Regions from separate parts of the Micromonospora sp. NPDC049662 genome, predicted to be linked through region 2. Evidence: riboswitches for the same ligand, from Rfam matches in the RefSeq annotation. Region 2 holds a riboswitch; the other holds the start of a gene.
What was found. Region 2 has a riboswitch for thiamine pyrophosphate ahead of AB0J36_RS21620 (ECF transporter S component). Riboswitches for the same ligand answer to the same signal wherever they lie in the genome.
Positions count from the first base shown of each region.

Region 1: it holds a riboswitch for thiamine pyrophosphate, as region 2 does, so the genes downstream of both, thiE (thiamine phosphate synthase) here and AB0J36_RS21620 (ECF transporter S component) in region 2, are expected to answer to the same signal.

Region 1 is NZ_JBFAOC010000012.1:82,361-93,721, reverse strand. Features, by position in the region: gene AB0J36_RS12400 (aldo/keto reductase) at 1-926, shown strand, start outside; gene AB0J36_RS12395 (hypothetical protein) at 1,102-1,641, opposite strand; gene AB0J36_RS12390 (ThuA domain-containing protein) at 1,711-7,425, opposite strand; TPP riboswitch at 7,845-7,954, shown strand; gene thiE (thiamine phosphate synthase) at 7,949-8,572, shown strand; gene thiO (glycine oxidase ThiO) at 8,569-9,663, shown strand; gene thiS (sulfur carrier protein ThiS) at 9,663-9,863, shown strand; gene AB0J36_RS12370 (thiazole synthase) at 9,860-10,639, shown strand; gene AB0J36_RS12365 (thiamine phosphate synthase) at 10,636-11,361, shown strand, end outside.
Region 2 is NZ_JBFAOC010000029.1:73,593-84,953, forward strand. Features, by position in the region: gene AB0J36_RS21570 (metalloregulator ArsR/SmtB family transcription factor) at 1-287, shown strand, start outside; gene AB0J36_RS21575 (Fur family transcriptional regulator) at 284-682, shown strand; gene AB0J36_RS21580 (GNAT family N-acetyltransferase) at 679-1,122, shown strand; gene AB0J36_RS21585 (hypothetical protein) at 1,205-1,813, shown strand; gene AB0J36_RS21590 (hypothetical protein) at 2,496-2,663, shown strand; gene AB0J36_RS21595 (acyl-CoA dehydrogenase family protein) at 3,002-4,924, opposite strand; gene AB0J36_RS21600 (DUF6328 family protein) at 5,122-5,625, opposite strand; gene AB0J36_RS21605 (SIS domain-containing protein) at 5,745-6,494, opposite strand; gene AB0J36_RS21610 (AAC(3) family N-acetyltransferase) at 6,491-7,297, opposite strand; gene AB0J36_RS21615 (alpha/beta fold hydrolase) at 7,321-8,151, opposite strand; TPP riboswitch at 8,260-8,364, shown strand; gene AB0J36_RS21620 (ECF transporter S component) at 8,442-9,029, shown strand; gene AB0J36_RS21625 (ABC transporter ATP-binding protein) at 9,226-10,629, shown strand; gene AB0J36_RS21630 (energy-coupling factor transporter transmembrane component T) at 10,721-11,361, shown strand, end outside.

The DNA.
Region 1 (11,361 bases), on a different contig from region 2:
GCGACTCCGGGCTCGTGGTGTCCGTCGTCGGGATCGGCTGCAACAACTTCGGCCGCAAGCTGGACCTCGACGGCACGCGAGCGGTGGTGGACGCCGCCCTGGACGCTGGGATCAACCTCTTCGACACCGCCGACATCTACGGCGAGCCGCAGGGTGGTTCGGAGGAGCTGCTCGGGCAGGCGCTCAAGGGCCGCCGCGACGACGTGGTGGTGGCCACCAAGTTCGGTATGGACATGAACGGCCTCAACGGGCCGGACTTCGGGGCCCGGGGTGCGCGCCGGTACATCGCCCGCGCGGTGGAGGCGTCGCTGCGCCGGCTCGGCACCGACCACATCGACCTGTACCAGATGCACGAGCCCGACCCGGGTACCCCGATCGACGAGACCCTCGCCGCGCTGGACGACCTGGTCCGTGACGGCAAGGTGCGCTACCTGGGCAACTCGAACTTCGCCGGCTGGCAGATCGCCGACGCGGACTGGGTCGCGTCGTCCAACGGCCGGGCCCGCTTCATCAGCGCGCAGAACCACTACAGCCTGCTGGAGCGCTCGGTCCAGGCCGAGGTGATCCCGGCGTGTGAGCGGTTCGGCCTCGGCATGCTGCCGTTCTTCCCGCTCGCCAACGGCCTGCTCACCGGCAAGTACAAGCGCAGCGAGCAGCCGCCGGCCGGCAGTCGGCTCTCCGGCGGTGGCCGGTACGCCGACCGGCTCGCGGCCGCCGACTGGGACACCATCGAGGCCATCGAGGCGTACGCGAACGAGCGGGGTCTGACCATGCTCCAGGTGGCGATCGGTGGCCTGGCCGCCCAGCCCGCGGTGACCTCGGTGATCGCCGGCGCCACCAGCGCCGAGCAGGTGCACGCCAACGCGGCCGCCGGCACCTGGGAGCCCACCGACGAGGACCTGACGGCCCTGCGCGACATTCTCTGAGCGCGGGCGCCGCGTCGTGATCCACTCGCGTTCCTTGAATGCGGGGTGACCTGCGGTCGGGGATGCCCCGACTTCAAGGAACACGAGTCGATCACCAGCCGGCCGGACGGAATCGGGCCGGGCCGCTCGTCGCGGCCCGGCCCGGTCGTCGGAGTGGCGCTGGAGCGCCGACAGGTCAGTCGTTCGGCGTGGCGGAGCGGCGGCGGCCGAACAGCATGGCCACCCCCATCGCGGCGGCGATGAGCACCAGCCCGGCCGCCGCGAACGGCCACCAGCCGGCAGCCGCCCCGCGTCCGTCGGCCCGGTCCGCGGTCACCGCGACCGGCGTGGGCACCGGCGGAGACTGTGCCGCCTTCGCCTGCACCGTCGCGGTGGCCTTGCTCTGCAGCGGAGCGGGGGAGTTCACCGTCACCTTCCACGTGCCGGTGGAGAGCACCGGGCCGCTGCTGTAGAAGCCCTGCCCCTCGGGCTGCGGTTCCAGCTGCACCGGGCCGACCTTCTGCCCGTCCGGGCCGGTGGCGGTGAGCACCAGTCGTACCACCCGGTCCAGCCGACGACCGTCGGCGTAGCTGGCCTGGATGGTGACGCCCTCGGCTCCGTCGCCGGCCACCGTCAGCTTGAGTTTGTCGGCCTGCGCGGCCGCCGGGGTCGCGGCGAGCAGGGTCAGGGCCAGTCCGACGAGGACGGCGGCCAGCACCTTGCGGATACGCGTCACGGACGTCTCCTCCCTAATGAGGGAGGCCCCTCCCCGACGCCGGAGCGTCGGGGAGGGGCCTCGATCGGATCAGAGCTGGCGACCGGGTGCCAGCCGGGTGGCGTCGCCACCGAGCCGTCCCGTGCCCTTGACCGGCTCGCCGTCATTGGCCTTGACGCCGGCCTTGCTGGCCGTACCGCCGAGCCGCACGATCATCGCGTCGGCGTCCCGGGTGAGGGTGTCCCGGATCTCGGCCTCGGCCACCAGGGTGGCGTCGGTGGCGAGGTCCCGGAACTGGGTCAGCTGCTTGATCGCCTTGCTGTCGTTGCCGGCCGCCTCGGCCTGGCGGGCCGCGTCGAGCTTGGCGGTCAACTGCTTGTGCGCCTTGGCCGACAACCGCCCCGTCGCCTTGAACCGGTCCAGCAGGAACTGCATGTCCCGGAACGAGGTGGTGACGAAGAACCGGACGTTCGAGGTCGTCTTGTTGCCGGCCTTGTCGGTCGCGGTGACGGTCAGCTCGTGCAGGCCGAGCGACAGCTCGTACATGGCCTGCAGGGTGCCGCTGGCGTACGTGTTGCCGTCGAGCTGGCCGACCACGGACGCGATGCCCGAGGTCGGGTCCACGGCCTGCCAGGACACCCGGACGTCCTGGCTGTCGCCGTAGAGCTGGCCGTCGGCGATGCCGGAGACCAGCAGCGTCGGCTTGGTGCCGTCGATCTTCAGGATCGCCGACTTGAGCGTCTCGACGTTGCCCGCCTTGTCGGTGGAGCGGTACAGCAGCTCGTGCTGCCCGTCACCGGTCACCTCGACCGGCGTCGTGTACGGCGTCCACGCGCCACCGTCCAGCGACCACTCGACCGTCTTGACCCCGGAACCGGCGTCGGTCGCGGCGAGCACCACCGGGATGGTCCCGTTGTGCCAGCCCGCGTCGTTCGCCGGAGCGAACGTCGCCGTGGTGACCGGAGCGGTGGCGTCGATCTTGACCGTGACGGTCTTCGTCGACTCCACGTTGCCGGCCTTGTCGGTCGAGCGGAACCGCAGCTCGTGCTCGCCGTCACCGCTGATCGCCACCGGCGCGGTGTACGCCGTCCACGCGGTGGCCCCGTCCAGCTGGTACTCCGTGCTGGCGAGCCCGCTGCCGCCGGCCTCGTCGGCGGCGGTCAGGGTGACCGTCACCGGGCCGGTGTACCAGCCGTCGGTGGGGGTGCCGGACACCGCCGCGGTGGTGACCGGCGCCTTGTCGTCGGCCACCTTCGTGCTCAACCGGAAGTAGTCGAACGCGGCCGTCTTCGACGCCGTCTGGTTGGCGCCGAGGGTGAACAGACCCACCTTCGGGGTGGCGCCCACCGCGCTGTTGGTCAATGCCTCCAGCGTGGTCCAGGTCGTCCCGTCGGCCGAGTACGACGCGGTGAAGGTGTCGCCCACCCGGGCCAGGCGCAGGTACCACACCGCCGAGGTGAGGCTCGTCGCCTCCGGCTGCGGGCTCTGCACCGTCCCGGCGATCTCGCTGCGGAACTCGATCCGCCGCGTCACCGCCGAGCCGGCCGTGTTGTCGGCGATGAAGTCGAACTTCAGGTAGTTGTCGTCGTCGGCCTGCACGAGCAGACCGGCCTGCTGGTACTGCTCGTTCAGCAGACTGCCGTCGACCTTGGTCTCCAGGGTCCAGTCGCCCGAGGGCGCGGTCTGGAGGATGAAGTTCTTCGGACCGGTGTTGTCGGTGCCGTAGATGTCACCGTTCGGCACGTCGATCCGCAGCGCGCCGTCGGTCACCCGGTAGCCGTTCGGGTCCTCCCGAACGATGGCGTCCCACCGGCACTTGTCCAGCGTGCTGCCGGTGAACTCGTCCGACGGCTCGACCGGGCCGGCCGGAGCGTCCGGCGTGACCACGAACGAGTCGAACGCGGCGTCCACCACTGGGGCCTCGGTGCCGCCGTTGAGGGCGAACACCCCGATCCGCGGGTTGGTGATGCCGGCCAGCGCGGCCGAGCGGCCGACCGTGGTGAACGTCTGCCCGTCGCCCGAGGTGGCCGCGGTCAGGTTCGTCCCGTCGCTGGTGATCCGCAGGTACACGGTGTCACCGGCCGGCGCGTTGGTGGCGTCGGCAGCGTCGTTGCGCGGCGTGGCCGCCGTCTCCCGGATGAACTCCACCCGACGGCTGCCGTTGTAGAGCAGGTCCACCTTGGCGTAGTTGTCGTCGTCGCCGTACACCAGCAGGCCGGCCTGCTGGTAGTTGGCCGTCACCGGGAGGGTGACCTTGGTGGTCATCTCCCAGGCGCCGGTCGGCGCCGGCTGGAGCACCAGGTTGGTGGCGTCGTTGCGGGCGCCGTAGAGGTCACCCACGGCGGTGGGCAGCTTCAGCGCGCCGCCGCTGAGGGAGTAGAGCTGGTTCTCCCGGACCACGGTGGTCCACCGGCTCTTGTCCAGCGTGTTGCCGTTGAAGTCGTCCGAACGCGCCCCGAGGCAGGACGTGTCCGGAGCGTTGACCCGCACCGGCACCGTGGCGTACGACTTGGCACCCTTGCTGTCGGTCACCGTGAGGGTGGCCGTGAAGGCGCCGACGCTGGTGTACGTGTGGCTGGCGTCCAGGGTGGACGCCGTACCGCCGTCACCGAAGTCCCAGGCGTACGTCAGCGGGGTGTCACCCTCGGCGTCGGTGGCCGTGCCGTCGAAGGCGACGGTGACCGGCGCGGTGCCCGTGGTCGGGGTCGCGGTGGCGGTGACCACCGGCGGCCCGTTCTCGGTGACGCCGCGACCGACGAAGTCCATCCAGTTGACGTTGAACAGCGAACCCGTTCCGCCGTTCGGGTCACGGGCCACGAAGTACAGCCCGCCGCTCGCGGCACCGGTCACCGGCGCGCTCACGTCCGTGTACGTCTGCCACCCGCCGGTCGCCGGAACGGTGGCCGTGGCCACGACCGGTCCGTCGACCGCACCGGCGTGGACCTCGATCCGACCGCCAGCGGCGGCCGAGGCGGCCCGGAACCGGATCTCGGTGATGTTGGTGAGGTTCGCCGGAACGACCGACCACCAGTCGCCGTCCTCGATGAACGCGATGCTCTGACCGCCACCGGCGGTGTCGGTCGCGGCCTCGCGCTGCACGCCGGCGTCGCCGCCGCCCGTGCTCACCGGGGTACGCCCGGTGGCGGTGAAGTACTCGGCCTGCTTCTGCTTGGGCTGCAGGATCTCGATCTGCCGGCCGGTGAGCGCGCCGGAACCGCCCGCGCCACCCTTGTCGGTGTAGGTGGCCTCGAAGACCGCGAACACGTTCGCCTCGGCGCCGTGCCCGGAGGCGAGCGACGTCTGGACCGTGCCGGTGCAGCCGGTGTGCTGCTCCAGCGGGTGGGCGTGCTCGTCGTGACCGAGCAGCACCTGGAGGTTCACCTTGGTGCAGTCGATCTGCCCGTCCTCGGGGTCGGTCACCTTGACCGTGTAGCGGACCTGGTCACCCCAGTTGAAGAAGCCACCGTCCGGCGGGAACTCGATGGTCACCGTCGGCGCGGTGTTGCCCACGGTGACCGGTACGTTGGCCACCGCCGTGCGGCCCTTCGGGTTGGTCACGGTGAGCTGCGCCGTGTAGTTGCCCGCCGTGGCGTAGGTGTGCGTCGGGTTGGCCTCGGTGGAGGTCTGCCCGTCACCGAACGCCCAGGCGTAGGTGAGCGTGCCACCGTCCGGGTCCCGGGAGCCGGCGCTGGAGAACTCCACCGTCAACGGGGCCGGACCCGAGGTCGGGTTGGCGGCCGCCGCCGCGATCGGCGCACGGTCACCGGCGGTGTAGTCGATCCGGTAGACCCCGGAGTTGTCGTTGTTGCCGCCGAAGCCGCTGCCCCACTCGATCAGGTACAGCGCGCCGTCCGGACCGAACTCGAAGTCCATCGGCCGGATCATCGACATGCCGGGCAGCAACTGGTTGATGTCCACCAACGACTTGCCGTCGGCGGTCATCTGCATCGTGTACATCTTGTTCTGGTTCCACTCGCCCAGCAGCGCCTTGCCGTCGAAGTAGGCCGGCCACTTGCGGGTCGAGTTGAGGTTGGCGTCGTACCGGTAGGCCGGGCCGCCCATCGGGGCGCCACCGCCACCGATCTCCGGGTACCGCGCGTCACCGGCGTAGCCGTAGTCGACGGTGGCCGGGACGACCGGCGGGAGGTTGGTCAGGCCGGTGTTGTTGGGCGAGTTGTTGACCGGCGCGGCGCAGTCGAACTTCGGACCGCTCGGGCCGGACGGGAACGTGTAGTCGTTGTACGCCTCGTTCGTGCCCGTGCAGTACGGCCAGCCGTAGTTGCCGGGGGTCACGACGTTCCACTCGACCAGACCCCGCGGGCCCCGGTCCGGGTTGTTCGAGTTGGCGTCCGGCCCGTAGTCACCGACGTACAGCGTGTCGGTCTTCGGGTCGGTGCCGATCCGGAACGGGTTGCGGAAGCCCATCGCGTAGATCTCGGGACGGGTCTTCTCGGTGCCGGCCGGGAAGAGGTTGCCGGACGGGACGGTGTACGTCCCGTTGTCCTCCGGGTGGATCCGGAGCACCTTGCCGCGCAGGTCGTTCGTGTTGGCCGACGTGCGCTGCGAGTCGTAGTCCTGGCGACCCGGACGCTCGTCGAGCGGCGCGTACGCGTTCGACTCGAACGGGTTGGTGTTGTCACCGGTGGCCAGGTACAGGTTGCCGGCGCTGTCGAAGGTCATGCTGCCGCCCGCGTGGCAGCAGGTGTTGCGCTGGGTGTCGACCCGCAGCACCTGCTTCTCGCTCGCCAGGTCGATGGTGTCGCCGGTCACGGTGAACCGGGACAGCAGGTTGCGCGTGACGTTGTCGTTCGGGGCGTAGTAGAGATACACCCACTTGTTGGTGGCGAAGTCCGGGTCGAGCCGGATGCCGATCAGGCCGTCCTCGTTGCCGGTGAAGACGTCCAGGTCGACGGCGGTGACGGTGTTGCCGGTGTCCGGCTTGATGATCTGCACCCGACCGTCGCGCTCGATGTAGAAGACCCGCCCGTCGGGGGCGATGTCCAGCTCCATCGGGTTGCTGGTGTTGCTGTCCAGCGTGACCTTCTCGAAGTTGGAGGTCTTCGACGCGCCGCAGTCGGCGTCGACCACGCCGGCCGCCGTCTGGATGCCGCCGAGCAGGTGCTTGAGGAACTCGGGCTCGGCGTACGACTCACGGGTGTGCCCGCCGCCGGTGTACCAGGAGCGGCCACCGTCGAAGTCCTGGCACCACGCCGTCGGGTGGTCGGCGCCCATCGCGCCGGCGCCCGGGGTGTAGCTCTTCTCGTCCAGGCTGGCCAGGACGTGCACGTCCGACCGGGGGTTGGTCTGGAAGTTGTACCACTCGTCGAACCGGGACCAGCGTTCCGGCAGTCCGGCGGTGGACGGGTGGGCCGGGTCCTCCACCTTGACGGTGGCCTGCTGGTTCTGCGGGTGGTTGGCGAAGTACGCGCCGACCAGGTCGCCGTACCAGGCCCAGCTGTACTCGGTGTCCGAGGCGGCGTGGACGCCGACGTAACCGCCGCCGGCCTTCACGTACCGCTCGAAGGCCGCCTGCTGGTCGGCGTTGAGAACGTCACCGGTGGTGGAGAGCCAGATCACGGCCTTGTACTTGGCGAGGTTGGCGTCGCTGAACGCGGCACCGTCCTCGGTGGTGTCCACCGTGAAGCCGTTGGTGGCGCCGAGCTGCTGGATGGCGGCGATGCCGGTGGGGATGGCGTCGTGCCGGAAGCCGGCGGTCTTCGAGAAGATCAGGACGGAGTAGGGGTCGGCCGCTGCGGCCTTCGGCGCGTTCGGCGCCGCCTGGGAGAGCGGAGCCGCGACAGGCACGTCTCGCGCGGGGATCTGTGCTCCGGTCGGAGCCGCCTGCGCCGGGGACCCGATGAGGGCCGTCGACGTCAGGGCGAGGGACAACAGGGTAGCGGTGAGTGGTAAACGGGCACGACGAGAACGGGACACGCCGCCTCCAATGTCGCGGTGGACAGGGATCGCGGGGCCGGCTCGCCGAAGACCGTCCCAGATGGAGCCGGTGGGGACGCCGTGCCAGGGCGTCCACGCCGGCATTTTGTCGAATCGCTGAACAAATTAGTTCTGCTGCATCGATGTCCGGCAAGATGCCGGCGGGTAACGGTTCTGCAACGGCGGGCGACATTCCGAACAGGACAGGAGAAAGCACCCCGATCGATACGCCGCCTCGGGTCGATGACCCACCCTTGGCAGCGGAGGCCGAACTGTCGTACGGTGACACGCAAGTAACCCACGGGAGCCCGGTGTACCGGGCTGAGAGGGGGGCTGACAGCCCCCGACCGTCGAACCTGATCCGGGTAATGCCGGCGCAGGGAGGAGCGTTGCCGTGCCGTCCCTTGGACGACTGCATCTGATCACCGACACCCGACCCGGGCGCGATCCCCTCACCGTGGTCCGGGCCGCCCTCGCGGCGGCCCGCGCCGACCTCGTCGTGCAGGTCCGGGTCCAGGACTCCGCCACCGACCGCGAGGCGTACGACCTGGCCGCCCGGGTGCTCGCGCTGTGCGCGCCGTACGGGGCGACGTGCCTGGTCAACGACCGACTGCACGTGGCGCTGGCGGTCGACGCCGCCGGTGGACACGTCGGCGCCGACGACCTGCCGGTCGCCGCGGCCCGGCACGTGCTCGGCCCCACCGGCGTGCTGGGCGTCACCGCCCGCGAGCCGCGCGGCGCGGTCGAGGCGGTCGTCGCCGGGGCCACCTACCTCGGCGTCGGCCCGTGCCACGCCACCAGCACCAAGGCCGGCCTGCCCGACCCCATCGGGGCCGTCGGGGTACGCGACGTCGTCGACGCCGTCGACGTGCCGGTCATCGCGATCGGGGGAGTGACCGCCGACCGGGTGCCGGCGCTGCGCGCCGCCGGGGCGTACGGGGTGGCCGTGGTCGGGGCGGTCTCCTCGGCCGCCGATCCGGGACGGGCTACCACCGACCTGCTGCGGGCGCTGGCGTGACCCGCGCCGACGTGGCGGTGGTGGGCGCGGGCCCGATCGGGCTGGCGATCGCGTGGCGCTGTGCCACCCGTGGTCTGCGCGTCGAGGTGTACGACCCGACGCCCGGGTCGGGGGCGTCGGCCGTCGCCGCCGGGATGCTCTCCCCGGTCGCCGAGGCGTACTTCGGGGAACGGCGACTGACCGAGCTGCTGGTGGCCTCCGCCGCGCGTTGGCCCGCGTTCGCCGCCGAACTGACCGACGCCAGCGACGCCACGATCGGCTACCGGACCGAGGGCACCCTGATGGTCGGGCTGACCGGCGACGACCTGGCCGAGGCCCGCCGGCTGTGGGCGTACCAACAGGGTCTGGATCTGCCGGTGACGGCGCTGCGCCCCACTGAGCTGCGCGACCGCGAGCCGGCGCTCGCGCCCCGGGTTCGCGGCGGCGCGTTCGCGCCCACCGACCACCAGGTCGATCCCCGGCGGCTGGTGCCGGCGCTGCGCACGGCCGCGCGGCGGGCCGGCGCGGCGTTCGTGCCGCGGCCGGTCCGGCGATTGTCCGAGGTGGAGGCCGGAGTCACGGTGGTCGCGGCCGGTTGCGGCGCCGCCGCCCTCACCGGCCTGCCGGTTCGGCCGGTGAAGGGCCAGATCCTCCGGCTGCGCGCGCCCGGCGGCGTCGCGCCGGGCTTCCGGCACGTGATCCGGGGGTACGCCGACGGCGAGCACGTCTACCTGGTGCCCCGCGCCGACGGCGAGGTGGTGCTCGGCGCGACGGTCGAGGAGCGGTCGGACACCACCGTCACCGCCGGCGCGGTGCAGCGGCTGCTGCGCGCCGGGGTCGACCTGCTGCCCGAACTGACCGAGTACGACCTGGTGGAGGCCGTCGCCGGGCTGCGGCCCGGCACCCCGGACAACGCGCCGATCCTCGGGCCGCTGCCCGGCCGGCCGGACGTGCTGGCCGCCACCGGGCACCACCGGCACGGCATCGTCCTGACCCCGGTCACCGCCGAGGCGATCACCGAACTGGTGCTCACCGGAACGCCCGACCCGCTGCTCACCGGCTTCGGCGCCGACCGGTTCGCCGGCCCGAGAAGCAGTTTCGAGGAGGAGTGATGGAGCTGACGGTGAACGGAGCCGGGCGCAGCGTCCCCGGCGGTGTGTCGGTGGCCGACCTGGTCCAAGACGTCGCGCCGCACCAGCGTGGCGTCGCGGTCGCGGTCAACGGCGAGGTGGTGCCCCGGGCCGGCTGGCCGGCCACGGAGCTGCGCGACGGCGACCAGGTCGAGGTGCTCACCGCCGCGCAGGGCGGGTGAGCGGCGTGCCGTTCGAACTGGGTGGGGAGAGGTTCGGCTCGCGGTTGATCCTCGGCACCGGCGGGGCCGCGAACCTGCACGTGCTGGAGCAGGCGATCCGGGCGTCCGGCACGGAACTCGTCACGCTGGCACTGCGCCGGGTGGACACCGCCCCGGGCACCGGAGGCGGGCTGCTGGACCTGCTGGACCGGTGCGGCGTACGGCTGCTGCCGAACACCGCCGGCTGCCACACCGCGACCGAGGCGGTGAAGGTGGCCCGGCTGGCGCGCGACGCGTTCGATACCGACTGGGTGAAGCTGGAGGTGATCGGCGACGAGCGGACGCTGCTGCCCGACGGGGTGGAGCTGCTCCGCGCCGCCGAGGAACTCGTCGCCGACGGTTTCACGGTGCTGCCGTACACCAGCGACGACCCGGTGCTCGCCCGCCGCCTCGCCGACGTGGGCTGCGCCGCGGTGATGCCCGCCGGGGCACCGATCGGCTCGGGACTCGGCATCGGCAACCCGCACCACATCCGGCTGATCCGGCAGAGCGTGGACGTGCCGGTGATCCTCGACGCCGGCATCGGCACCGCCTCCGACGCGGCGCTCGCCATGGAGCTGGGCTGCGACGCCGTCCTGCTGGCCAGCGCGGTCACCCGGGCCGCCGACCCGGTGGCGATGGCGACGGCGATGCGGTACGCCGTCGAGGCCGGCCGCCTGGCGGCGGGCGCGGGCCGGATCGCCCGGCGCTTCCACGCCCTCGCGTCCACCCCCGACGAGGGAAGACCGAACCTGTGACGGGGTCGCCGCCGGCCGGGGTGGTCCTGTTGACCGATCGGCTGGTCGCCAGGAGCGGTCTCGAACGGGTCGTGGCGGGGGCGGTCGCCGGGGGAGTGCGCTGGGTCGTGCTGCGGGAGAAGGACCTGCCCCGCGCCGAGCGCGCCGCCCTCGCCGTCGAGCTACGCGCGATCCTCGCCGACGCCGGCGGGACCCTCATCGTGGCCGGCCCCGACCCGCTGGGCGGCGACGTCGTCCACCTGCCGGCCGCCGGCCCGTACCCGCCGCCACGCCACGGTCTGGTCGGCCGCTCCTGCCACAACGAGACCGAACTGAACCGCCTCACCACCGAGCACTACGCCACCCTCTCCCCGATCTGGCCCACCACCACCAAACCCGGCTACGGCCCACCCCTACAAGCAACGGGCCTGCGAAAGCTGATCGAGGTCAGCCCGGTGCCCCTGTTGGCGCTGGGTGGCATCGAAACCCCGGAACAGGTAACCGCCTGCGTGCAGGCAGGAGCCGCCGGAGTGGCAGTACTCGGCGCACTCATGCGCGCAAGAAACCCCGAAGAGGCAGCGGCAAACCTGACCAGCGCCTTCGAAGAGGCGGTCACCCAGAAGGTCCTAAAAGGCCGGCACGGGCGCACGGAGGTCCCCCGGTCAGGGCTGCGGCCGACCGTGCCCACGCAGGGATCAAGCCTGACCGCCCGGAGTGGGCACGGTCGGCCGCAGCCCCAAACC
Region 2 (11,361 bases):
CGGGCTACGAGGGTTTCGACGGAGCCAGCGAACTGCTCCGAGCCTTGTCCGCGCCCATCCGGCTGGCCATCGTCAGCGAACTCGCCGACGGCGAGCGGTGCGTGCACGAGCTGGTGGAGAAGCTGGGCGCCGCGCAGCCGCTGGTCTCCCAGCACCTGCGGGTGCTGCGCGGGGCGGGCGTGGTGCGGGGCTCGCGGCGCGGTCGGGAGATCGCCTACAGCCTGGTCGACGAGCACGTCGCGCACATCGTGGCGGACGCGGTCAGTCACGCGGGGGAGGGATCATGAGCGAGAGCAACGCCGCCGTACGCAACACCCGGCAGCGCTCGGCGGTGAGCGCGCTGCTGGGCGAGATGGAGGGCTTCCACAGCGCCCAGGATCTGCACGCGATGCTCCGGCAGCGCGGCGAGCGGGTCGGCCTGACCACCGTCTACCGCACCCTCCAGGGGCTGGCCGACGCGGGCGAGATCGACGTGATGCGCCCGCCCGGTGGCGAGCACCTCTACCGCCGGTGCAGCGAGGGCCACCACCACCACCTGGTCTGCCGGGCCTGCGGGCGGACGGTCGAGGTCGCCGGCCCGGCGGTGGAGAGCTGGGCGGACCGAGTCGCCGCCGAGCACGGGTACGCCGACGTCAGCCACACCCTGGAGATCTTCGGCACCTGCCCGACCTGTGTCCGATGACGGGCCTTCGGTTCACGCCGGTCCAGTCCGCGGGCGCTGAGACGGCGCTGCGCGACTGGCAGCACATCCACAACTCGATCATCCCGACGGCGCCCCTGTCGGCCGACGAGATCGCCGCTCGCGCCCAGCGCCACATCCTTGAGGTCGCGTACGCCGACGGGGTCGCCGTGGGCTGCTCGACCGTACGTCCCCCGGCACCCGACGCCGCGACCGTGATCGCCCGGGTGCTACCCGAGAGCCGCCGGCACGGCTACGGGGAGCAGATCTACCAGCGCGGGCTGGCCCGGGCCCGTGAGCTGGGCGCGCAGACCATCGAAACCGTCGTGCTGGCGTCCAACGACGAGGGCCTGCGGTTCGCCCGCCACCACGGCTTCGTCGAGACCGAACGGTACGTCCTACCGGGCGACACCATCGCGTTCGTGGACCTGCGGCTCGCCTGATCGACGCCTGGTTCCCGCCCTCCGGTCCGGCCACCGAATCGACGGGTGCCGGGCCGTCGTCGTTCGTGGCACGCTGTCCGACGTGAAGATCTACGCCGATCGGTTTCCGACCGCCGTCCGTCAGTTGCTCACCGACCTGCTCGTCGTCATCTGGGTGTACGCCGCGATCCGCGCCGCCCTCTGGCTGCACGACCTGGTGCAGAAGCTCGCCGTACCCGGGCAGAAGCTGGAGGGCGCGGGCAGTGGCCTCGCCGACAACCTCGCCGACGCCGGCGGCAAGGTACGCCGGGTACCGCTGGTCGGTGACGAGCTGACCGCGCCCTTCCAGCGCGCCGCCGACGCCGCCCGAGGGCTCGCCGACGCCGGCCGGGAGCAGCAGCACCTCGTCGACCAACTCGCCCTCGCCCTCGCCGTCGCGGTGCTGATCTTCCCGCTCGGTCTGGTGCTCTTCGGTTGGCTGCCGCTGCGGCTGCGCTGGATGCGCCGCGCCGGCTCGGCCGCGAAGCTCGCCGCCGTACCCGCCGGACGGGACCTGCTCGCGCTCCGCGCGCTGGCCACCCAACCGCTGGGCCGCCTCACCCGGATCGCGCCCGACGTCGCCGAGGCGTGGCGACGCGGCGACGACAACACCGTCGACGCCCTGGCCGCCCTGGAACTACGCCACCTAGGCCTCCGCCACAAATCCCGCTAACCCCCAGCCCTAACCCCGCGCCCGCACGCCCACCTTCGCGCTCGCCACGCGCCCTCGACGCACCCTCGACGCGCCCACCCGGGCCCACCCGGGCCCACGCCCTCGCCCCCGCCACGCGCCCACGCCCCGCCACGCGCCCACGCCCCCGCCACGCGCCCACCCGCGCCCACGCTCTCACCCTCCCCACGCGCCCTCCCCCCGCGCCCTCCCCACGCGCCCACGCCCTCGCCCCCGCCACGTGCCCTCACGCCGAGACCGTCACCCTCACCCCCGCCACACGCCCTCACGCCGACCGTCACCCTCACCCAGCCGCGCCCAAGCCCCCGCCCACGGGCGCGCCCTCACCCCCACCCCCACGTCCGCCCCACCCCGCCCGCACCCTCGCCCGTCGATCATGGAGTTCTGGTGGGCGACAAAGCACCCGTCAACCCCCATAACAGGCACCACAACTCCATGATCGACGAGATCGGGCGGTGACCGCCTCGCGATCTTGCACTTTCTGTGGTGACTAAAGGGGCATACCGTGCCGAGTTGACGACCGAAAGTGCAAGATCGGCGCGGACACCGGACCCGGGCCGCGGGGGCGGGGGGCGCGGGGGCGGGGGGCGCGGGGGCGGGGGGCGCGGGGGCGGGGGTGTGGCGGCGGCTCGGAGGGGCGGGTGCAGGCCGTTAAGGTCGTCGGGTGTTCTACTTCCTGATCGTCATCGCCGTCCTGCTGCTCGGCTACGCCGCCGTGCTGGTCTCCTTCGTCCGCCGGGGCAAGAAGATCCCGCCCGCCGCGTACCTCGCGCTGGCCGTGCTCAACGGTCTGATCCTGGCCGGGGTGTTGGCCTGGGCGGTCGCCCGCTGACGTGCCCCGCCCCGACCCGACCCGCGCCCCGCGCCGCCCCGCCCCGCGCCGCCCCGACCCGCGCCGCCCCGACCCGCGCCGCGCCGCGCCGACCCGCGCCGCGCCGCCCCGACCCGCGCCCCGAGCCGAGCCGCGCCGCGCCGCGCCGCGCCGCGCCGAGCCGAGCCGAGCCGAGCCGCGCCGAGCCGAGCCGCGCCGAGCCGAGCCGCGATCGTGCTCGAACCAGGAAGTAGTGGCCTCGGGGTCGGAGGGATGCCACTGGATCCAGGATCGAGCACGATCTCCCTGCCAACGCCGCGATCGTCCCCGCCGATGGGGCGGGGGACCTGTCGCGAACGTTACGGTTTCGGGGGGATACGGCGGCGGACGTCCTCGGCGGTGGACGGGCCGGGCTCCCAGCGGGCCACCCAGGGCAGTTCGGCGGACGGGGTGACGACGCCCTCCTCCACGCTCGCGTAGCGGCCTGCGAGGATCCGCTTGGCGGCGGCGGTGTCGACCGAGTCGGTGTTGTCCCAGAGGGCGGCGAACAGCGCGTCCACCCGAACGCGGGCCTGCCGGCAGAACAGGTCGGCCAGCTCGACGTTCTCCGGGTGGGAGTCACGTTCGGCGGACGCGCGGACGCAGACGGCGGACATCGCGAACAGCTCCGCGCCGATGTCCACGATGCGCCCGAGGAACGCCTGCTTGCGCTCCATCTTTCCCTGCCAACGGGACATCGCGTAGAACGTCGAACGGGCCAGCTTGCGCGAGGAGCGTTCCACTTGACGCAGGTGGCCGGCGAGGGGGCCGAACTCGGCGTACGCCGATGGGCTCTGGCCCTTGCCGACCGTGAGGGTCGGCAGCCACCGCGCGTAGAACGCTCCCGCTCGGGCGCCGGCGCGGGCCTTGCGGCCGAGCCCCGCCTCCGGGTCGATGATGTCGCCGGCCACCGACAGGTGGGCGTCGACGGCCTCCCGGGCGATCAGCAGGTGCATGATCTCGGTGGAGCCCTCGAAGATCCGGTTGATGCGCAGGTCGCGGAGCACCTGTTCAACGTTGGCCGGGCGTTCGCCGCGGGCGGCCAGCGAGTCGGCGGTCTCGTAGCCGCGCCCGCCCCGGATCTGGACCAGCTCGTCGGCGATCTTCCAGGCCATCTCACTGGCGTAGAGCTTGACCAGCGCCGCCTCGATCCGGATGTCGTTGCGGTCGTCGTCGGCGAGCAGGCAGCACAGGTCGAGCATGGTCTCCATGCCGTACGTGGTCGCGGCGATGAAGGAGAGCTTCTGGGCGACGGCCTCGTGCTCGCCCACCGGTCGTCCCCACTGGACGCGGTCGGCGGCCCATCCCCGGGCCACGTGCAGCGCCCACTTGCCGGCGCCCACGCACATGGCCGGTAGGGAGAGCCGGCCGGTGTTCAGCGTGGTCAGGGCGATCTTGAGGCCCTTGCCCTCGCCGCCGATGACGTTCTCGGCGGGCACGAAGACGTCGTGGAAACGGGTCAGGCTGTTTTCCAGGCCGCGCAGGCCGACGAACTCGTTGCGCCGTTCCACGGTGATGCCGGCGCTGTCGCCGTCCACCACGAACGCGGTGATGCCGCCGCGTCGACCTTCGGTGGCGGGCACCCGGGCCATCACCACCAGCAGGGTGGCCACGGTGCCGTTGGTGGCCCAGAGTTTCACGCCGTTGAGCCGGTAACCGGTGCCGTCGTCGGTCGGTTCGGCGGTGGTGGCGAGGCGCGCCGGGTCGGAGCCGACGTCCGGCTCGGTGAGCAGGAACGCGGAGACCTCCCCTGCGGCGAGTCGGGGCAGGAAACGCTGCTTCTGCTCGGCGGTGCCGAACATCTTCAGCGGTTGCGGCACGCCGATCGACTGGTGGGCCGAGAGCAGCGCGCCGATCGCCGGGCTGGCCGAGCCGGCCAGCATCAGGGCCCGGCAGTAGTGCAGGTTGCTGAGCCCAAGGCCGCCGTACTTCCGGTCGATCTTCATGCCGAACGCGCCGAGGTCGGCGAGGCCGTGGAAGACGGAGTCGGGGATGGAGGCGTCCCGCTCGATGGCCGCGCCGTCCACCTCGGAGGTGACGAAGGAGCGCAGCTGGCCGAGGAACTCCTCAGCGCGGGCCACGTCGTCCGGGTCGGAGCGCGGCCACGGGTCGATGAGGTCGAGCCGGAACCGGCCGAGGAACAGTTCCTTGCCGAAGCTGGGACGGTCCCAGGTGGACTCGCGGGCGGCCTCGGCGACTCGGCGGGCCTCCTTCTCCGAGACCTGGCCCGCCTCGGCGGGCAGCGGCGCGGCGGTGCCGGCCGAGGCACCGGGTTCGGGGGCAGGACCGGATTCGGGGCCGTCCGGTGCCGGTCGGCCGTCCTGTGTCGTGGTCACGGCTGCCCCCTCGAAGCTCGGTGCGGCTGCTCGACGTGTGCGACTAACGCCACGCTACCCCCGGTTGTTACCCAGGGGTAGCGTGGCGGGAACATCGACGAAGATCAGCCCACGCTGAGCGTGTCCGGGTCGTCGTCCTCGTCGTCGATGTCGTCGTCACCCCAGTTGCGGCGGGCGAACGGCAGGATCACCCAGAAGACGAGGAACCAGAGCCCGGCCAGCGCGCTCAACACGAAGGCGATCGGCCGGTCCAGCACGAAGTCGGTGATCAGCAGCACCGCGCTGACCATGGCGATCAGCATGAAGGCGAGGCCGCCGGTCGCCATGAGGTGCGCGAACCGCACCAGTTCCGGCTTGCGCCCCTGGCGGAACAGCGCCCGGTGGAACGCCACCGGCGAAATGATCATCGCGGTGGCGGCGGCCGCGGCGAGCAGGGCGACGATGTAGACGTCGCGCTGGAACTCGCTGGTCCGGGTGAACCCGTTGCTGAACGGCAGGGTGAGCAGGAAGGCGAAGAGGATCTGCACGCCGGTCTGGGCGACCCGCAACTCCTGGAGCAGGTCGGCGAAGTTGCGCTGCCAGCGTTGCTTCTCGGTCTCCTTGGACACGCGCTACCTCCGGTGAGACGGTACTGCCGGCGGTCCCGGCCGCCGGCAGCAACGCCAATGCCCCACACGACCGAGCGTGAAACAGGCTCACGACACCTGCCGTTCATCGTGCGGCAATGTCAGGACCCGCGACGGATCCGACCCACGTACCGGGCCTCCAGCGCATTGTTGTGCGCGTCCCCGTCCGGGATGTTCGCCGACAGGTAGACCGGAGGCCGCTCACCCGCCGCGAGCAGCCGGGCCACCACCTCCACGGTGACCTGCTGGGCCAGCAGCGCGGCCGTGATCGAGGAGACCGCGCCGACCGCGCCCCCGTCGGGCAGCGGCAGCGTCGCGTCGCCGTACGGGGCGCCGTTGTCGAGCACCACGTCGGCGAGGTCGGCCAGCTTGCGCCCGGACGGGTGGCGGGAGGTCATCCGGCCGGAATGCTGTGCGGAGGTGATCGCCACCAGCTGGTGACCCCGCTCCTTGAGCAGCGTGGCGAACTCGACCATCGCGCCGTTGACCCCGGAGTTCGAGGCGAGCACGAAGATGTCGGCGGGCCGTACGGGAGCCAACGCCCAGAGCCGGTGCGCCACCGCCGGGTCCCGTTCCAGCAGCGGCCCGAGCACGTCGGCCGGCTCGCCGCCGAGCAGCACCAGGTCCCGCAGGGCGATCCGGTTGGTGGGTACCAGCCCGCCGGCCCGGCCGGCGATCTCCATGGCGAGGGCCTCCGAGTGCCCGGTGCCGAAGGCGTGCACCACCCCGTCGGCGCGTACCGCCTCGGCGATCAGGTCGGCGGCCCGGCCCACGGCCTCGGCCTGGCTGGCGGCCACCCGGGACATCGTCTCGGTCACCACCCTCAGGTAGTCCCCGGCGCTCACCGTCATATGTCCTCCGTCCGTCTGTTGCGGGCGAACCACCGCACCGCGAAGTCGACCGTCGCCCGCTGGCGTACCAGCCTCGCCGTCCCGGCGCCCACCGGGCCGACGCGGACCACCGTCGTGGCATCGAGGTCCCGGCCCAGCGCGCCGAAGTCGCTTCCGTCGAGCCGGACGTCCTGCCACCACACCCATTCCCGGCCGCCGTCGGCAGTCCGCACCGCCGCGCCCAGTCGCTCGCGGACCAGGGCGGGACGGCGGTACTCGGCCAGGTGCAGCGAGGTGTTGACGCTGTGGTCGACTCCGAGCAGCAGCACGTCGGCGTCCAGGTCGTAGAGCCGGGCCAGCGGCGAGCCCTCGCCGAGCATGTCGGCCAGTTCGTGCCCCGCCACCACCTGCCCGGCCGACGGGCCGAGCGCCGCGAACGACACCTGGGGATGCGTGCTACGCATCGCCGAGGGCCAGCAGCGGACCGTCTCGGCGAACACGCCCATGTGCCGGCTCGGCGTGACCGCCGGGTCGAAGCCGGGCATCTCGGCGCGGATCAGCGGCCACCAGTCCACCGGCACCGGCGGGTTGCGCCACTGCGCGGGGTCGCTGTTGTCGGGGGTGTGGGTGGGTACCACGATCGTGCCGTCCGGGCCGAGCGCGTCACGCAGCGCCAGCGCCAGCGCCTGCGGTCCGCCGCAGACGTAGCCCAGCGGGCGCATCCCGGCGTGCACCAGCACCGTCGATCCGGGGCGTACGCCCAGCAGGCGGAGCTGCGCGGCGATCGACCGACGGGTGCCCGGCCCGCCGACGGGCGCGGTCACAGCTCTCCTCCGCCTGGCACGGCTCACGCCGTCCCGGCGACCCGCGCCAGGACCGCCTCGGCCAGCGCGTCGGGCGCGGCGTCCGGGATCCAGTGGGTCACCCCGGCCAGGGGTACGAAGCGATAGTCGCCGGTGACGTTGGCGGCGCACGCCTCGGCGGCGGTCCGGCCGATCGCGACGTCCCGGTCGCTCCACACGTAGGTGGTCGGTACGGCGACCGGGGCCACGGCGGCCAGGTCCGCGCGGGACATCGCCCGGTACCAGTTCAGGGCGGCGGTGAGCGCGCCCGGCTCGCGCATCGGGTCGGCGTAGCGGTTCACCCGGGTGGCGTCGCCCACCCCGCCCAGCAGCTTGCGCAGCGCCGTCGCGTGCCACGCGAGCAGCACCTTCTCGGCCTTGCCCGGCTTGCGGAACAGCGCGATGTACGACGACCGGGCCTTCTGCTGGCCGTCCGTGGCGAGCGCGTGTGCCATGGCCGCCGGGTGCGGCACCGACACCGCCGTCAACGTACGGACCCGCTGCGGGTGCGCGGCGGCCACCGCCCAGGCCACGACCGCGCCCCAGTCGTGGCCGACGAGGTGCACGGCGTCCAGGCCGAGCGCGTCGAGCACCGCGACCGCGTCGGCGACCAGTTCGGGAATCCGGTACCCCGCCACCTCGGCGGGGCGCGCGCCCGGCGAGTAGCCCCGCTGGTCGAGGGCGTACGTGCGCAGTCCGGCGGCGTGCAACGGCGGCACGACCTCGTCCCACTCGCCGCTGTGCTGCGGAAACCCGTGCAGCAGCAGGACGGGGACGCCGTCGGACGGGCCGCCGGTGCGTACCTCGAATGTCAGACCCCGCGCGTCGACCTGCATGATCGTCAGCCTACCCAGCCGTCGTCGCGCCGACCCGGATGCGCCGGCCGCGGGGACGCCCTGCTGGGCTGTTACCCCTGGTCGGTGCTAGCGTCAGCGAGACAACTTCACATCCGACAGGGGAGCGCACAGCGCTGAGAGTGCGGGCACGCCCGCAGACCCTCGAACCTGATCTGGGTAATGCCAGCGCAGGGAGTTCGGTCGACCTCCAGCCGCGCCGTGGGTCCGGTGCCACCGGACGCGCGGCGTGCGTCTTCTCCTGGTTCGTTTCACTGAACTGGGAGCACAGCATGGACAACACCACCAGCCGTTGGCGCACGATCGACATCGTGGTCGCCTCGGTGATCGCGGTCGCCTTCGGCGTCATCTTCTGGGCCTGGGGCCTGGTCTGGAGCGCCACCGAGGGCGCGTTCGCCTTCTTCCCGCCGGCGCAGACGCTGATCTACGGCGTCTGGCTGATGCCGGCCGTGGTCGGCGGGCTGGTCATCCGCAAGCCCGGCGCGGCGCTCTACTGCGAGACGGTGGCCGCCGTCGTGTCCGCGCTGCTGGGCAGCCAGTGGGCCGGCACGGTCATCCCGCAGGGCATCGTGCAGGGCATCGGGGCCGAGCTGGCGTTCGCCGCGTTCCGCTACCGCTCGTACCGGCTGCCGACCGCGGTGCTGGCCGGCGCGCTGACCGGCCTCAGCGCGGCCCTGTTCGACTTCTTCGTCTGGAACGCCGAGTACGCGCTGGGCGACTACCGCATCCCGTACGCGCTGCTCACCATCGTCAGCGCCACGATCATCGCGGGCGTAGGCGGCTGGGCGCTCACCCGCGCCCTGGCCAACACCGGCGCCCTGGACCGCCTCCCATCAGGCCGAACCCGCGCGCTGGTCTGACGCTGTCCCGTCCGACCCTGTCCCGTCCGACCCTGTCCCGTCCGACCCGGCCTCGTCCGACCCGGCCCCGTCCGACCCGGCCTCGTCCGACCCTGCCTCGTTGATCAAGAGGTTCGCGTCACCACGAGGCGGAATTCTGACACGAACCTCTTGATCAACAGCGTGTGGGGAACCGGGAGGAGGGGTTGTGGGGGTACTGCTGCGGGGTTTTGGGTGGCGGCACGCCGGGCGGCGGGCCTGGGCGCTGCGCGGGGTGGATCTCCGAGTGGAGGACGGCGAGCGGGTGCTGCTGCTCGGGCCCTCGGGAGCCGGCAAGAGCACCCTGCTCAGCGCACTGGCCGGGCTGCTGCCGGACGACTCCGGTGAGCAGGAGGGCACCGTCGAGATCGACGGGCTCGACCCGCGCAAGGGCCGGGAGCGGGTCGGCATCGTCTTTCAGGACCCGCAGTCCCAGTTGGTCATGGCACGCAGCGGCGACGACGTCGCGTTCGGGTTGGAGAACCGGGGCGTACCCGCGGACGAGATCTGGCCGCGCGTCGACGAGGCGCTGCGGCGCGTCGGCTTCCCGTACCCCCGCGACCGCAACACAGCCGCCCTCTCCGGCGGCGAACAGCAGCGCCTCGCCCTGGCCGGCGCGTTGGCGCTGCGGCCCAGCCTGCTGCTGCTCGACGAGCCGACCGCCAACCTCGATCCGGACGGCGCCACCCTGGTCCGGGGCGCCGTGTCGGGCGCGCTGGACGCCGACACCACCCTGATCCTCGTCGAACACCGGGTGGCTGAGGCGTTGCCCCTGGTCGACCGGGTGGTCGTCCTGGAGCCCGGCGGCGGCATCCGCGCGGACGGGCCACCCGACGCGGTCTTCGCCACGCACGGCGACGCCCTCGCCGCCGAGGGCGTCTGGGTGCCCGGCCACCCCATCGCGCCGCGCCGGGCCACCACCGCCGCCGGCGACGCGCTGCTCACCGCCGACCGGCTCGGCCTGCCGTCGCGGCTGGGCCCCACCGATCTGACGGTACGCGCCGGAGAGGCCCTCGCCGTACGAGGACCGAACGGCGCCGGCAAGTCCACCCTGGCGCTGCTGCTCGGCGGGCTGCTCAAACCGGGTACCGGCCGGGTCACCGCCTCGGCCGAGCTGGCCGACGCCGACCATCGCACTCCCCCGCACCGCTGGCGCGCCCCCACGCTGGCGCGGCGCATCGGGTCGGTCTTTCAGGACCCGGAGCACCAGTTCGTCACCGGCACCGTCTTCGACGAGCTGGCGCTCGGCCCACGCCGGACGGGTCAACCCGAGGCAGCGGTCAAGGCGACGGTGGCCGGGCTACTCGAGCGGTTACGACTGACCCGGCTCGCGGCGGCCAACCCGTACACCCTCTCCGGTGGGGAGGCGCGACGCCTCAGCGTGGCGACGGCCCTGGCCACCGCGCCACGCCTGCTGATCTGCGACGAACCCACCTTCGGCCAGGACCGGCGGACCTGGGGCGAGCTGGTCGACCTCTTCGCCGACCTGCGCGACGCCGGGCACGGCGTCGTCAGCGTCACCCACGACCCGGACTTCGTCGCCGCGCTCGCCGACCGCACCGTCACCCTGGAGCGGTCGTGAGCGCGGCGGCGCGCAACCGTCACCTCGGAGCGATCGTGAACGCGGCGACGCGCCGCTACCGACGCCGCAGCGCCGAACAGGAGCCACGCCGATGATCAGCATCGAGCCGGTCGCCCGGCCCGGAGCGCCGTTGGCCCGCCGCAATCCGGTGGCGAAGCTCGCCGCCGCGTTGGTCTTCTCGTTCACCCTGCTGGCCACGCTCGACCCGGTGGCACCCGCGGTCGCCATCGCCGTCGAACTCGCCGTGCTGCCGCTGTTCGGCCTGCGCTACCGGGTCCTGGCCCGGCGGGCCCTGCCGCTGCTGCTCAGCGCCGTCGGCATCCTGGTCACCCTGGTGCTCTTCGCCGCCGACCAGTCCGGTCGCGTCCTGCTGGACGCCGGGCCGGTGCTGGTGAGCACCGGGGTGCTGCTCACCGCGCTCGGCCTGGTGCTGCGGATCTTCGCGGTGGCCCTGCCCGGGGTGATCGTCTTCGCCACCACCGACCCGACCGACCTGGCGGACGCGTTGATCCAGAACGCGAAGGCGCCGGCGCGGTTCGCCATCGGGGCGCTGGCCGCGTTCCGGCTCGTGCCGCTGCTCGGACAGGAGTGGCAGATGATCAGCATGGCCCGCCGGGCCCGCGGCGTCGAGGCGGGGCGCAACCCGGTAGCCAAGCTACGACTCTTCGCGTCCACGGCGTTCGCGCTGCTGGTCGGGGCGATCCGCCGAGGTACCCGGCTGGCCGTCGCGAT